Linked DNA regions of Pararoseomonas sp. SCSIO 73927. The protein of the gene in region 1 binds, or shares a complex with, the protein of each later gene. Links are inferred from orthologs where the notes say so. Each region holds a gene or a part of one and is shown on either strand. Other genes may lie near its edges. The genes, in order: xseA and VQH23_RS22045.

Region 1 (6,728 bases):
GGGAGCAAGGGGCGGGCGGCGTTGCCCGGCCGGGGGGCGCCGGGCATGGTGCGGCCATGCAGCGCGACGCCGTGCCGGATTCCCCTGATCTCCACACGCTGATCCCGGCCGTGGCGGCGCGCTACGCCGGCGCCTCGCGCTTCACGCGGGAGTTCGTGCCCTCCAAGCTGCGGCGGGATCCGGCGACGGCGGCGCTGCTCGGCCTCGCCCGGCGTACGGGGGGCTTCGGGCACGTGGTGGATCTGGGCTGCGGCCGTGGGCAGTTCGGGATCCTGCTGCTGCTGGCGGGCGGGGCTTCCCGCGTGACGGGGCTGGACCTGGACGCGCGCAAGATTGCGGAGGCAAGGGCGGCGGCGGAGGGGCTGCCGGCCGGATTCGCCGCCGCCGACCTGGCCCGCGCAGAGGTGCCGGAAGGCGACACGATGCTGATGGCGGACGTGCTGTACCAGCTTCCGGCCGGCGCGCAGGTGCCGGTGCTGGAGGGGATGGCGCGGGCGGCGCGGCGGCGCGTGGTGATGCGCCTCTTCGATCCGGATCGCGGCTGGCGCAGCGCCCTCGGCCTGGCGATGGAGCGAGCCGGCCGCGCCATCCGCCGGGACGGTGCCGCGGTGCAGCCCATGCCGGTGGCGGAGGTGGCGGCGCTGTTCGGGCGCGCCGGGTTCCGCTGCACGGTGGCGCCCTGCTGGGCGGGCACGCCCCTGCCGAACGTGCTGCTGGTGGCAGAACGCGGGTAGGGCCGCGGCCGGGCGCTCAGGGCACCACAACCGCAGCTCCCGCAGCGTAGAGCCGCTCCCGCAATCCCTGCACGGGGCGCAGCAGCACGACGCCCGGGGAAGGCCTTCGCAGCAGCTCCGCGCGCGTCTCGGAAACGGCGGCGAGGGCCGATTCGTCGTCGGGGAAGACGGCGACGAGCGGCGCGTCGTGGGGCAGGGGCGGTGACATGCGTCCGATTTTCGAGACGAAGCGTAAAGGAAGGGTTAAACGCCGTCTCGTCGCATGAGCGGAAGGGTCCGGCCGCGCGCGCAACGCGGTGGCTCCGGCCGCGTTCGCCACGCCGGAAGGACGGGCATGGGCATCACCGTCTTGTCACGGCGCGGCGCCTTGCCGGGCGGCGCAACCCGCAACACCTTCCGCCCCACGGCCAGCCCATCCCGGCCACCATCGGAGTCCGACTTCCATGCGCGTACCGCTTCCCGGCCGCGACTACTTCCCGCCGCGCGTCCTCCTGCGCGGGCCGGTGCGCCCCGTTCCGGTCACCCCGCAGCGCGGCGCGCGCGGCGAGTGGCCGTCGCTCGGGCCCGTCATGCCGATGCGGATGCCCGCCTCCCCTCCCACGCCGATGGCCGGGCTGCAGCCGACCGCGTCCTGACGTCGGGAGGCTCTGCCTCCCGTACCCTCCGCCGGGCGAAGAAAGAATTCTTCCCCCGAACCCCTATCATCCCTTCCTGGCGGGCTGCCGCGGAATGCCGGGCTGCACCGCGAAGCAAGATCACTGGTGCGGTGGCAACCCTTGCTGCGATGTCCCGCGCCGAGGCTCATGGAGCCCTGGCGCGCCGCAAGCCCCGCATCCCGCGGCAGCCCAATAGAGAAAGATGAGGGGGTTTCCAGGGGGAGAATTCCTTCTCCCCCTGGTCCCGCCAGCATCAGGGCAGAACCAACCGCGGGTCGACCGAGGTGGAGAGCCAGAACAGCCCGAGATGCAGGTGTGGCCCCGTCACGCGCCCCGTGGCGCCGGAGAGGCCGATGACCCCTCCGCGCGGGACGGACTCGCCTTCCCGCAGGTCCAGGCGGGACATGTGGGCGTAGAGGGTGGTGACCCCGTGCCCGTGCTCGATCAGCATCGTGTTCCCCGTGAAGTAGAGGTCCTCCGCCAGCGTCACGCGCCCGCCGGCGGCGGCGCGGAGCGGGGTGCCGACGGGCACGGCGATGTCAAGGCCGAGATGCGGCGCGCGGGGCTCCCCGTTCAGGATGCGCTGGCTGCCGTAGACGCCGCTGATCGGGCCTTCCGCCGGCCAGGCGAAGCCTTCCGCGAAGTGGGGGATGGCGGTGTCGGTGCGGCGGGCGGCATTGAGGCGCTCCTGCTCCGCGCGGATGCGGGCCAGGGCCTCGGCGTCGGGCGTCACCATGCGGCCGGGCAGGCCGTTCAGGCGCTGGATGCTCCACTGGCGGGGCGCGACGGCGAAGCCGTGCTCCTCGCGCCGCCCATCGGGGGAGACGATGCCGAGCGCGGCCTGCGCGCCGGCGTCGCGGCCCAGGCCGAAGGCGAAGACGCCGTTCGGGGCGACGCGAACCGCCTTGCCCTCGAAGGTCAGGCGCGTGCCGGGATCGGCGCGGCCGGTGACGAGCGCGCCCTGGGTGATCCGCTCGGGCAGCACCACGGCGGCGCGCGCGGCGCGGGCGAGGAGGAGCGCGGGAAGCGCCAGGGGCAGAGCGACGGTGGCGCGTCGGGACAGGGTGCTCATGGCCCCCTTCTACAGCAGCGTGTCCTGCGCCGCTGCGGCCTTGCCGCGCCGCTTCGCGCGATCATCGGTCACGTTCACGCTGCCATCGGCGAATTGCAGGGAGAGCTTCTGGCCCGGGAGGACGGCGGCGGCCGCGGTGACGGGGCCGCCGGAGGCGTCGCGCACGAGGGCGAAGCCACGCTCCAGCAGCGCGCCGTAGGAGGCGCCCTCCAGCCGGGCGGAGAGGCCTTCCAGCGCCGCCCGCCGCTCCCGCAGGCGCCCCAGCACGAAGGGCGTGGGATCGGGGATGCGGGCCAGGGAGGCACCGCGCTCCGCCACGCGGCGGCGGGCGACGGAGTCCAGCCGCTCCTCCGCGCGCAGCAGCGCGGCGCGCCCCTCGCGCAGCCGGCCGCGCAGCAGCGGCGCGGGATCGGGCGCGAGCGCGAGGCGGCGGAGCCCCCGCGCCAGCACGGCGCGCGCGGCGCCGCCGATCCGCACGCCGAGAAGGTCGAGCGCGCCTCTCTGCCGCGCGATGCTCTCCTGCGGGCGCGGCAGGCGCGCGGCGGCGCCTTCCAGCGCGCGGCGCTTGGCGGCGATGAGCGCGCGCGGGGCGAGCTGCAGCCGGTGGCCGCGATCCTCCAGCCGGTTGCGTCCGGCGACGAGGAGGGCGGGCAGGTCCGGCAGGCCGGAGGCGGCGCGCGCAAGGCGCAGCCGGCCGCGATCCAGCACGGAATGCCCGGCGCGCGCCAGCCGCGTGCCGCGCTGCGCCAGCACGGCCATCAGCTCCTCCCGCGCCGGCACCGCCAGCTCCGCGGCGGCGGTGGGCGTCGGCGCGCGGCGGTCGGAGGCGAAGTCGATCAGCGTCGTGTCCGTCTCGTGACCCACGGCGGAGATGAGCGGGATGGGCGAGGCGGCGGCGGCGCGCACCACCACTTCCTCGTTGAAGGCCATCAGATCCTCCAGGCTGCCGCCGCCGCGCGCGACGATCACCACGTCCGGGCGCGGGATGCGGCCGAGCGGCGAGAGCCCGCCCATGGTGGCGATGGCGGCCGCTACCGCCTCCGCCGCGCCCCCTCCCTGCACGGCGACGGGGATGAGCAGCACGCGGCGCGGGAAGCGGCGCTCGAGGGTGGTGCGGATGTCGTGCAGCACCGCGCCCTTCTCGCTCGTGATCACGCCGACCACCTCCGGCAGGAAGGGAAGGGGGCGCTTGCGCGCCTCGTCGAACAGCCCTTCCGCGCCGAGGCGCTGGCGCAGCTTCTCGATGCGCGCCAGCAGTGCGCCTTCACCGGCGTACTCCAGCTTCTCGATCTGCAGCGCGTAGTCGGAGCGCTTGTCGGAGGCGGTGATCTTGCCGGTGGCGATCACCTCCACCCCGTTCTCCGGCCTCACCTGCAGCTTCGAGAGGGCGCCGCGCCAGATGATGGCGCGGATCGTCCCCGCCTCATCCTTCATGGAGAGGTAGGAGTGGCCGGAGGGGTAGGTCTTGAACTCCGTGATCTCGCCGCGCACGCGGATGCGGCCGAAGGCGCTCTCCAGCGTGCGCTTCACCGCGCCCGAGATCTCGGAAACGCTGTACTCGGGGATGTTGCTCACGGGGGCGTCCATCACGGGATTATGGCCCAGCCCGCCCGTTCACGCCACGCGGACGGGCGAAACCTTGCTCCCCCCTGCGCCCTTCCGTTGGGGTAACAGACAAGGTTCGATGCCAGCCCATGCCTGCGGACGCCGCCGATATCCCGATGGAGGAGCAGCTCGCGCGGCTCCGTCGCTACGGCGAGATTCTCAATGATTTCGCGCGCATGGCGGCGGAGACGAGCGACGCGGCGCGGCTGATCCAGCTCGCCTGCGTGCAGGCCTCCCGCGGGATCGGGATCCAGCACACCAAGGCGCTGCAGCACCGGCCGGACCACGGGGACCTGCTGATCGTGGCCGGCGTCGGCTGGAACCCCGGCGTGGTCGGGCATGTCAGTCTCGGCACCGACCTCGCTTCCCTGCCCGGCCAGGCGCTGCGCACGCGGCTGCCCAACGTGGTGGACGACCTGCCGAACGACCGGGAGTTCCGCTACCCGCCTGTGCTGCGGGAGCACGGCATCGTCTCCGCGCTCAACGTGCCGGTGGCGGTGGATGGCGATGTTTGGGGCGTGCTGGAGGTGGACAGCGACGCGCCGCGGGGCTTCGGGCCGGATGACGTGAGCTTCCTCCTCGCGCTCGCCAACACGCTCGGCCTCGCGCTGCGCGGCCGGCTCGGGGCGCAGGAGGCGGTGGACGCCGCCGCCGACGCCGCCCGGCAGCTGGCGCAGGAGCGGCTGCTGCGGGGGGAGCTGCAGCACCGCAGCAAGAACGATCTGCAGCTCATTCTCTCCCTCCTCGTGCTGCAGCGCCGCCGCCTGCCGGAGGGCGAGGCGCGGCGGATCATGGGAGAGGCGCTGGACCGGGTGGCGGCGATCGGGGTGGCTCACGACCATCTGAGTCCCATTGGCGGCGCCGCGCAGGTGGATCTAGCGGAGTACCTCCACGCGCTCTGCGGCAATCTTTCGCAGCGGCGGACGGAGGTAGCGGTAGAGACGGCGCTGGAGCCCGTGATGATGCCCCATGCCCGCGCCGTGCCGCTCGGCCTCATCGTGAACGAGCTGGTGACGAACGCGCTGAAGCACGCCTTCCCCGAGGGGCAGGGGGGCACGATCCGGGTGGAGTTCGCCATTCCCCCGGGCGGGGAGGCGCGGCTCTGCGTGCGGGACGACGGGGTGGGGATGGGCCCGGCCCGCCCGGGCAGCTCCGGCACGGAGCTGGTGAGGCGGCTGGTGGACCAGGTGGGCGGCAAGATGGCGCGCGCCGAGCAGGCCCGGGGCACGGGGTTCTGCGTGTTCTTCCCCCTGGTGACCTGAGCGTCAGACCCAGGGCGAGAGGAAGGTCCTGCGCCGCCCGGCCGGCCGGGGCGCCGGTTCCGCATTTGCCGAGGGGCGTGCGGAGGCCGATTTTGGGATGGGCGCGGCGGGACTGGCCGCGGCCGGCGGCTGCCGGGTGGCATTGGCCCCGATCGAGGTGATGCCCATGGCGGAGCAGTAGACGAGGCAGCCATTCACCACGGCAACCAGGTACTCGGCCAGCCCCGCTGGGGAGCCGTTCATCTGCCCATTCAGCACCACCGCCACGCAGACTGCCTCGGCCACCACCAGCGCGAGCCATCTCGGGTTGAAGTTCAGCGCCGCCTGGAGGGCGTTCGGAACCACGAAGGTCGCCGCGGTCGCGCCGCCGAAGGTCAGCAGGCTCTGCGTCGTGAAGAAGTCGTTCGGTGTCGTCATGGCGTGGTCCGCTCCATTCCTGTCCGGTGACGGGCTCAGTGATCCCAGCGTGTCCGCCGCCTCTCGTAGGGCACGATGTCCGGCGGCTGCCCGGTGCTGGAGCGCAGGCGCGGCAGGAGAAGGTCCCGCCTGGCCTCGCCCTGGCAGATCGCCCAGTCGACGATGCTGACGGCACCGTCCTCGCTCACCAGGCCCTTCTCCTGAACGAGCCGGATCGCGGCCCGCTGGACGTCCTCGTGGCGGAACAGCTCAGCCTTCTCCGGCCCGCTGAGCCAGCTCAGCAGGGGCAGGCGGAGCTCCGGCGCCTTCTCCGCCGACGGGAAGTTCAGCATGAACGGAGTCTGCTTCCAGCCGGAGCGCCGCGAGACCTCCGCCATGCTCGGGTAGGAGGCCGGCACGCGACGGGTCGAGTTCTCGCGCAGGAAGCCGGCGGTGAAGTAGCTGTTCCCCAGCCCGTCCTCGTCGAAGGACTGCTCGTCGGCGAAGCTGGAGCACAGGATCGTCCGGCACCAGAAGGTCTCGAAGCCCAGTTCCTCCCCCCGCCTCGCCCGCTCGCGGTAGAGATGCGCGCGGAAGTCGCGGCCGATCGCCCCGGCGTGACAGGAATCGACGAAGAGGCGGACGCGGAGGTTCTCCCCCCGGGTGCCGCGGCGCACGACGCCCTCCACGAGGGCGCTGACGAGGGCCTCGATCCGCCAGGGCCCGTCATGGAGGAGGATGGTGCTCTCCCCCGGCCTCTCCCCGGGCGCGCCGTGGCCCGAGAAGTAGATGTTGATCTGGGCGGACCGGAACTCCGGATCCCCGGCGTTGACGTCGATCCAGTGGCAGAGGCTCTCGATGCCGGTGCACGCCGCCGCCTCGGTCGGATCCGCCAGCCAGACCGTGTGCGTGAAGTAGCCCGCGCTCCGCATCAGGCTCCCCGGCACGACGATGTCGCGGTCCCCGATGCGATGGGGGTTGTAGAAGTAGCGCAGTGAGTTGA
Region 2 (6,165 bases), 3.3 Mb from region 1 along the record:
TCGCGCGAGAGAGGGGCCGGGGTGCTGGACTTGCGGCGTTCCCGGTGGTGGATTGGCCGGCTCTATGGCAGCGCCGTCCGACACGTCCCCCGCCGGGACCACAAAAGAGACCCTGCTCGACGTCCAGGGCCTGACCTGTCCGCTGCCCGTGCTGAAGGCCAACAAGGCCCTGCGCGGGCTGGCGCCGGGCGCGCGCCTGACCGTGCTCGCCACGGACGCCGCGAGCGTGATCGACTTCCAGGCCTATTGCCGGGAGACCGGCCACGCCCTCGTCTCCTTCAGCGAGAGCGCGGGGGTCTTCAGGTTCACCCTGCGCAAGCGCGACGAGAAGTCCGACGCGCCGGGGAAGGGGGGCTGATGCTCCTCCTCACCCATCCCGCCTGCCTCCGGCACGAGAACGCGCCCTACCACCCGGAGGCGCCGGCGCGGCTGCGTGCGGTGATGCAGGTGTTGGAGACGCAGGAGTTCTCCACCCTCGTCCGGGCCGAGGCGCCGGAGGCGACGCGGGAGCAGTTGCTGCGGGTGCATCCCGAGTCCCATGTGGACCGCATCCTCTCCATCCGTCCGGCCGAGGGGGAGACGGTGCCCCTGGACGCCGACACGGCCATGAACGCCGGCACCGCCGAGGCCGCGCTGCGCGCCGCCGGCGCCGGAGTGGAGGCGGTGGACGCGGTGATGCGCGGCGAGTTCTCCCGCGCCTTCTGCGCCGTGCGCCCCCCCGGCCACCACGCCGAACCCGACACGGCCATGGGGTTCTGCTTCTTCTCCAGCGCCGCGGTCGCCGCGCGCCACGCCCAGGCCGCGCACGGGGTGGAGCGGGTGGCGGTGCTGGACTTCGACGTGCATCACGGGAACGGCACCCAGGCGGCCTTCTGGAACGAGCCTTCGCTGATGTTCGCCTCGTCCCACCAGATGCCGCTCTATCCAGGAACGGGCGCGGCCTCGGAGGTGGGGCGGGGCAACATCCTCAACGTCCCCCTGGCCGCCGGCACGGAAGGCCCGGCCTTCCGCCTGATCTGGGAGCGGGACATCCTTCCCGCCGTCGCGGCCTTCGCGCCGGGCCTCATCATCGTCTCCGCCGGCTTCGACGCCCACCGGGCCGATCCGCTGGCCGGGCTGCGCCTGACGGAGGAGGATTTCGGCCGGGTGACGGAAGCGATCTGCGAGACCGCCAACCGGGTTTGCGGCGGCCGGGTGGTCTCGTTGCTGGAAGGGGGCTACGACCTCGGCGCCCTCGCCCGATCGGTGGCCGCGCATCTGCGCGCCCTGGTCCGCGCCTGACCCGGAACCCGCCAGCCATGCCCGATACGATGACCGATGCAATGAACGAGTCCCTGGCCGAGGTTGAGAACCTCTCCTTCGAGGAGGCGGTGGCCGAGCTGGAGGCCATCGTGCGCCGGCTGGAGGGCGGGCAGGCGAAGCTGGAGGAGGCGATGGACTCCTACGCCCGCGGCACCGCCCTGCGCGCGCACTGCCAGCGCAAGCTGGACGAGGCGGAGGCGCGGGTCCAGGCCCTGGTGCCCGGCCCGGTGCCGGCCCTGCGGGACGTGGAGTAGGGGCGGCGATGAGCGGGACGATGACGGACGCGACCTTCGCGGAAGACCTGAAGTCGGCGATGGCCGAGGCCGCCTCCGAGGTGGACGAGGCGCTGGACGCGCTGCTGCCGAAGGAGGAGGGCGAGGAGCGCAAGCTTTTCGCCGCCATGCGTTACGCCACCATGGGCGGCGGCAAGAAGATGCGCGCCTTCCTCGTGCTGGAGGGCGCGCGGCAGTTCGGGGTAGGCCGCGAATCCGCCCTTCGCGTGGCGGCCGCGGTCGAAATGCTGCACGCCTACTCGCTCGTGCATGACGACCTGCCGGCGATGGACGACGACGACCTGCGCCGCGGCAAGCCGACCGTCCACAAGGCCTGGGACGAGGCCACCGCCATCCTGGTGGGCGACGCGCTGCAGACCCAGGCCTTCGCCACCCTGGCCGCGCCCGAGACGCACCAGGATCCGGCCGTGCGCGCCGATCTCTGCCTCGCGCTGGCCCTCGCCTCCGGCGCGCGCGGCATGGTCGGTGGCCAGATGCTGGACATCATGGCGGAAACCGCGACGACGCCGCCCGACGAGGCCGCGATCGTCCGGCTCCAGCAGCTCAAGACCGGCCGGCTGATCGAGTTCTCGGCCGAGGCCGGCGCCATCCTCGGCAAGGCGCCCGCCCATTCCCGCCAGTGCCTGCTCTATTATGGCCGCGAGATCGGCGCCGCCTTCCAGATCGCCGACGACCTGCTGGACCTCACGGCGACCCCGGAGGAGACCGGCAAGGCCACGGGCAAGGATGCCGGCGCGGGGAAGGCGACCCTTCTCGGCCTCCTCGGCCCCGAGCGCGCCCGCGCCCAGGCCGAGCGGCTGGTGGACCAGGCCAAGGCCCATCTTGAGAGCTTCGACGAGCGCGCGGGCCTTATGCGCGCGCTGGCCGACCACGTCATCCGCCGCCGGAACTAGGCGGCGATCGAGAGAGCACGACGCATGTCCCCACCTGTCACGCCCCTCCTCGACCGCGTCCGTCATCCCTCGGACATGCGCAACCTCTCCCCCGAGCAGCTGAAGCAGCTGGCGGAGGAGTTGCGGGCGGAGACGATCCACACCGTCTCCACCACCGGCGGGCACCTCGGCGCCTCCCTCGGCGTCGTGGAGCTGACCGTCGCGCTGCACGCGATCTTCGACACGCCGGACGACCGGCTGATCTGGGACGTCGGCCACCAGACCTACCCCCACAAGATCCTGACGGGGCGGCGGGACCGGATCCGCACGCTGCGCCAGGGCGGCGGGCTGTCCGGCTTCACCCGCCGCAGCGAGAGCGAGTACGACCCCTTCGGCGCCGCCCACTCCTCCACCTCCATCTCGGCGGGCCTCGGCATGGCCGTGGCGCGCGACCTCCTCGCGCCGCTGGGGAAGGGGAAGGGCGTCGGGCAGAACGTCATCGCCGTGATCGGCGACGGCGCCATGTCCGCCGGCATGGCTTATGAGGCGATGAACAACGCGGGGGCGCTGAAGTCCCGCCTCGTCGTGGTGCTGAACGACAACGACATGTCGATCGCGCGCCCCGTCGGCGCCATGTCGGCCTACCTCTCCCGCCTCATCTCCTCGCGCCCGTTCCTCTCCATCCGCGAGGTGATGGGGCGGCTGGCCCGGCGCTTCCCGCGGCCGCTGGCGCAGGCGGCCAAGCGCGCGGACGAGTACGCGCGCGGCATGCTGACGGGCGGCACCCTCTTCGAGGAGATGGGCTTCTACTATGTCGGCCCGATCGACGGGCACGACCTGGACCACCTGCTGCCCGTGCTGCGGAACCTGCGCGAGGCCGACGAGGGCGGGCCCATCCTGCTCCACGTCGTGACGCAGAAGGGTAAGGGCTACGCCCCCGCCGAGGCGAGCGCGGACAAGTACCACGGCGTGGTGAAGTTCAACGTGGTGACGGGCGAGCAGGTGAAGGCCCCGCCCGGCCCGCCGAGCTACACCAAGGTGTTCGCCCAGGCCCTGATCGCGGAGGCCGATGCCGATCCCACCGTGGTCGCCGTGACCGCCGCCATGCCCAGCGGCACCGGGCTGGACGCCTTCGAGAAGCGCTTCCCCCGCCGGACCTTCGACGTGGGCATCGCCGAGCAGCACGCCGTGACCTTCGCCGCCGGCATGGCGACGGAGGGGCTGAAGCCCTTCGTCGCGATCTACTCCACCTTCCTCCAGCGCGCCTACGATCAGGTGGTGCACGACGTGGCGCTGCAGAACCTGCCCGTGCGCTTCGCCATGGACCGCGCCGGGCTGGTGGGCGCGGACGGCGCCACCCATGCAGGCGCCTACGACGTCGCCTTCCTCGGCTGCATCCCCAACATGACGCTGATGGCGGCCGCCGACGAGGTGGAGCTGGTCCACATGGTCGCCACCGCCGCCGCCCATGATTCCGGGCCCATCGCCTTCCGCTACCCGCGCGGCGAGGGCACGGGGCTGGAGCTGCCGGCGCGCGGCACGGTGCTGCCGATCGGCAAGGGCCGCGTCCTGCGGGAGGGGAGCACCATCGCCATCCTCTCCTACGGCACGCGCCTGGCGGAGGCGATGAAGGCGGCCGAGGAGCTGGCCGCCCAAGGCCTTTCCTGCACCGTTGCGGATGCCCGCTTCGCCAAGCCGCTCGACACGGAGCTGGTGGAGCGGCTGGCCCGCAGCCACGCCGTGCTGCTGACGGTGGAGGAGGGCAGCGTCGGCGGCTTCGGCAGCCTCGTCGCCCAGCACCTCGCCCATGCCGGGCTTCTGGACGGCGGCCTGCGCTTCCGCCCGCTGGTTCTGCCGGACGCCTACATCGACCACGAAGCGCCGAAGAAGCAGTACGACCTGGCCGGGCTCAACGGGCCGCAGATCGCCCAGGCGGCGCGCGACGCGCTGGGGCGCGAGGTGGCCGTGCAGCCGGCCCGGGCCTGAAGCCGCCGTAGACAGGGGGAGGGCGATGGGATTCGCCCTCCCCCTGCTAACCCCGCCCTCATCTTCTCTCCAACGGCTGCTGTGAAACGCGGGAGCTTCGGCTTCCCTGGGGCATGGGCGCCCTGCGCCGGACAGGTCTCCCCGGCGAAAGCCCTAAGAGGGAAATCGGGGTCCGGGCGGTAGACCCTGCCAGCGCCTCCCGGCGTCGCCGAGCCCGCGACTTCCGCACGTCCCTGTTCCCCCACCGGGCGGCTGGGGCTGCTATCCTGGCCGGCCTTTCGCGGAGACGACGCCTTGCCACAGCCCAAGCCCGCCAAGCAGCGCGCCGACGCCGCCCTCGTGGAGCGGGGCCTGGCCGAGAGCCGGACGCGGGCGCAGGCGCTGATCCTGGCGGGGGTGGTGTTCAGCGGTGAGCGCCGGGTGGACAAGCCCGGGCAGGAGCTGCGGGAGGGCGACCCGCTGGAGGTGCGCGGCCAGGACCACCCCTGGGTGAGCCGGGGTGGGCTGAAGCTGGCGCACGGGCTGGAAGCCTTCGGGCTGGATCCCGCCGGCCGGGTCTGCATCGACGTAGGCGCATCGACCGGCGGCTTCACCCATGTGCTGCTGCACCACGGGGCGGCACGGGTCTACGCGGTGGATGTCGGCCACGGGCAGCTGGCCTGGAGCCTGCGGAACGACCCGCGCGTGGTGGTCCTGGAACGCGTGAACGCCCGCTACCTGGAACCGGCGCAGGTGCCCGAGCCGGTCGGGGCCGTGGTCTGCGATGCCTCCTTCATCGGCCTCTCCACCGTGCTGCCGGCGGCCCTGGCCATGGCGGCGCCCAGCGCCTTCGCCGTCGCGCTCATCAAGCCGCAGTTCGAGGCGGGGCCGGGCAATGTGGGAAAGGGGGGCGTGGTGCGCGACCCGAACGTGCATCGCGCCGTCTGCGCGAAGGTGACGGGCTGGTGGTCGGGCCTGGCGGGCTGGGAGGTCCTGGGTGTTACGGAAAGCCCGATCACCGGGCCCGAGGGAAATAAGGAGTTCCTGATCGGCGCCCGCAGGTCGGGCTAGCGCTGCGCGCCCGGTGCGGCGGTGCCCTGGGAAAGGCGGCCGGCCAGGGCCCAGACGCGAGCGGGGTCCATGCGGACCTCGGGATCGTTGAGCAGGCGGTCCAGCTCCTCCTGGGCTCTCTCGATCTCCGCGTCCGTCATGGCCGTCCTCGTTCTCTTGCGGTGCAGCATGGGCCTGAACGAAGAGGTGCGGCCATCGGTTTCCTTGATCCTCCCGTCCTTGTGAGGATCATGGCCGTTCTCTGGCCCGTGCTACGGCGTGGAGACGAGCGCCGGCAGAAGCGCCGTCTCACGCGCATGCGGGCGGGCGGGGTTGCGGAAGCGCAGCTCGCCCTCGGGCACCGAATCCGGCGGCGCCATGCCGAAGAGCTCCATTCGCGACGCGCAGGTGACGGCCGAAACCCGCCGCGCTTCCGGCGTGGTGAGGAAGCGGCGCACCGCGCCCTCGAGGTCCCGCCTGTCCCGCAGGCCGCGCCACTCCTGGCGACCGATGTCGTCCAGGAACATGGCGAGGACGCCCGCCCTCTCCCCGCCGAGCCGGCCGGCGGCGGAGACCATGCGGCGGCAGACGGCGCGGGCGATGTCGCTCGCCTGACCCGCGCGCGCCGCGAGGACGAGCATGTTGCCGCTGCCCTGCTGGGCGACGGCGAGCTGCGCCTCGGG

Evidence for each region.
Region 2: the proteins of xseA (region 1) and VQH23_RS22045 are in contact, whole or in part, in a cryo-EM structure (PDB 8TXR), measured with the Escherichia coli proteins. The link is inferred for Pararoseomonas sp. SCSIO 73927 from one-to-one orthologs.

What each region holds. Positions count from the first base shown.
Region 1 is NZ_CP146232.1:1,402,981-1,409,708, reverse strand. Bases 1,761-4,744 are described here. They hold xseA (exodeoxyribonuclease VII large subunit), read right to left. Parts: upstream 4,050-4,744; coding sequence 2,472-4,049; downstream 1,761-2,471. Other genes in these bases: VQH23_RS06655 (histidine kinase dimerization/phosphoacceptor domain -containing protein), read left to right, coding at 4,157-4,744; VQH23_RS06665 (M23 family metallopeptidase), read right to left, coding at 1,761-2,462. Also shown: VQH23_RS06680 (class I SAM-dependent methyltransferase), read left to right, coding at 57-734; VQH23_RS06675 (hypothetical protein), read right to left, coding at 751-942; VQH23_RS06670 (hypothetical protein), read left to right, coding at 1,178-1,369; more of VQH23_RS06665, read right to left, coding at 1,644-1,760; more of VQH23_RS06655, read left to right, coding at 4,745-5,329; VQH23_RS06650 (hypothetical protein), read right to left, coding at 5,333-5,746; VQH23_RS06645 (hypothetical protein), read right to left, coding at 5,782-6,728. UniProt on the Escherichia coli protein: Bidirectionally degrades single-stranded DNA into large acid-insoluble oligonucleotides, which are then degraded further into small acid-soluble oligonucleotides.
Region 2 is NZ_CP146232.1:4,659,105-4,665,269, reverse strand. The notes cover bases 1-2,927. They hold VQH23_RS22045 (exodeoxyribonuclease VII small subunit), read left to right. Parts: upstream 1-1,298; coding sequence 1,299-1,556; downstream 1,557-2,927. Other genes in these bases: dxs (1-deoxy-D-xylulose-5-phosphate synthase), read left to right, coding at 2,513-2,927; VQH23_RS22040 (polyprenyl synthetase family protein), read left to right, coding at 1,577-2,488; VQH23_RS22050 (histone deacetylase family protein), read left to right, coding at 358-1,281; VQH23_RS22055 (sulfurtransferase TusA family protein), read left to right, coding at 65-358. Also shown: more of dxs, read left to right, coding at 2,928-4,453; VQH23_RS22030 (TlyA family RNA methyltransferase), read left to right, coding at 4,748-5,503; VQH23_RS22025 (peptide chain release factor 1), read right to left, coding at 5,500-5,643; VQH23_RS22020 (hypothetical protein), read right to left, coding at 5,755-6,165. UniProt on the Escherichia coli protein: Bidirectionally degrades single-stranded DNA into large acid-insoluble oligonucleotides, which are then degraded further into small acid-soluble oligonucleotides.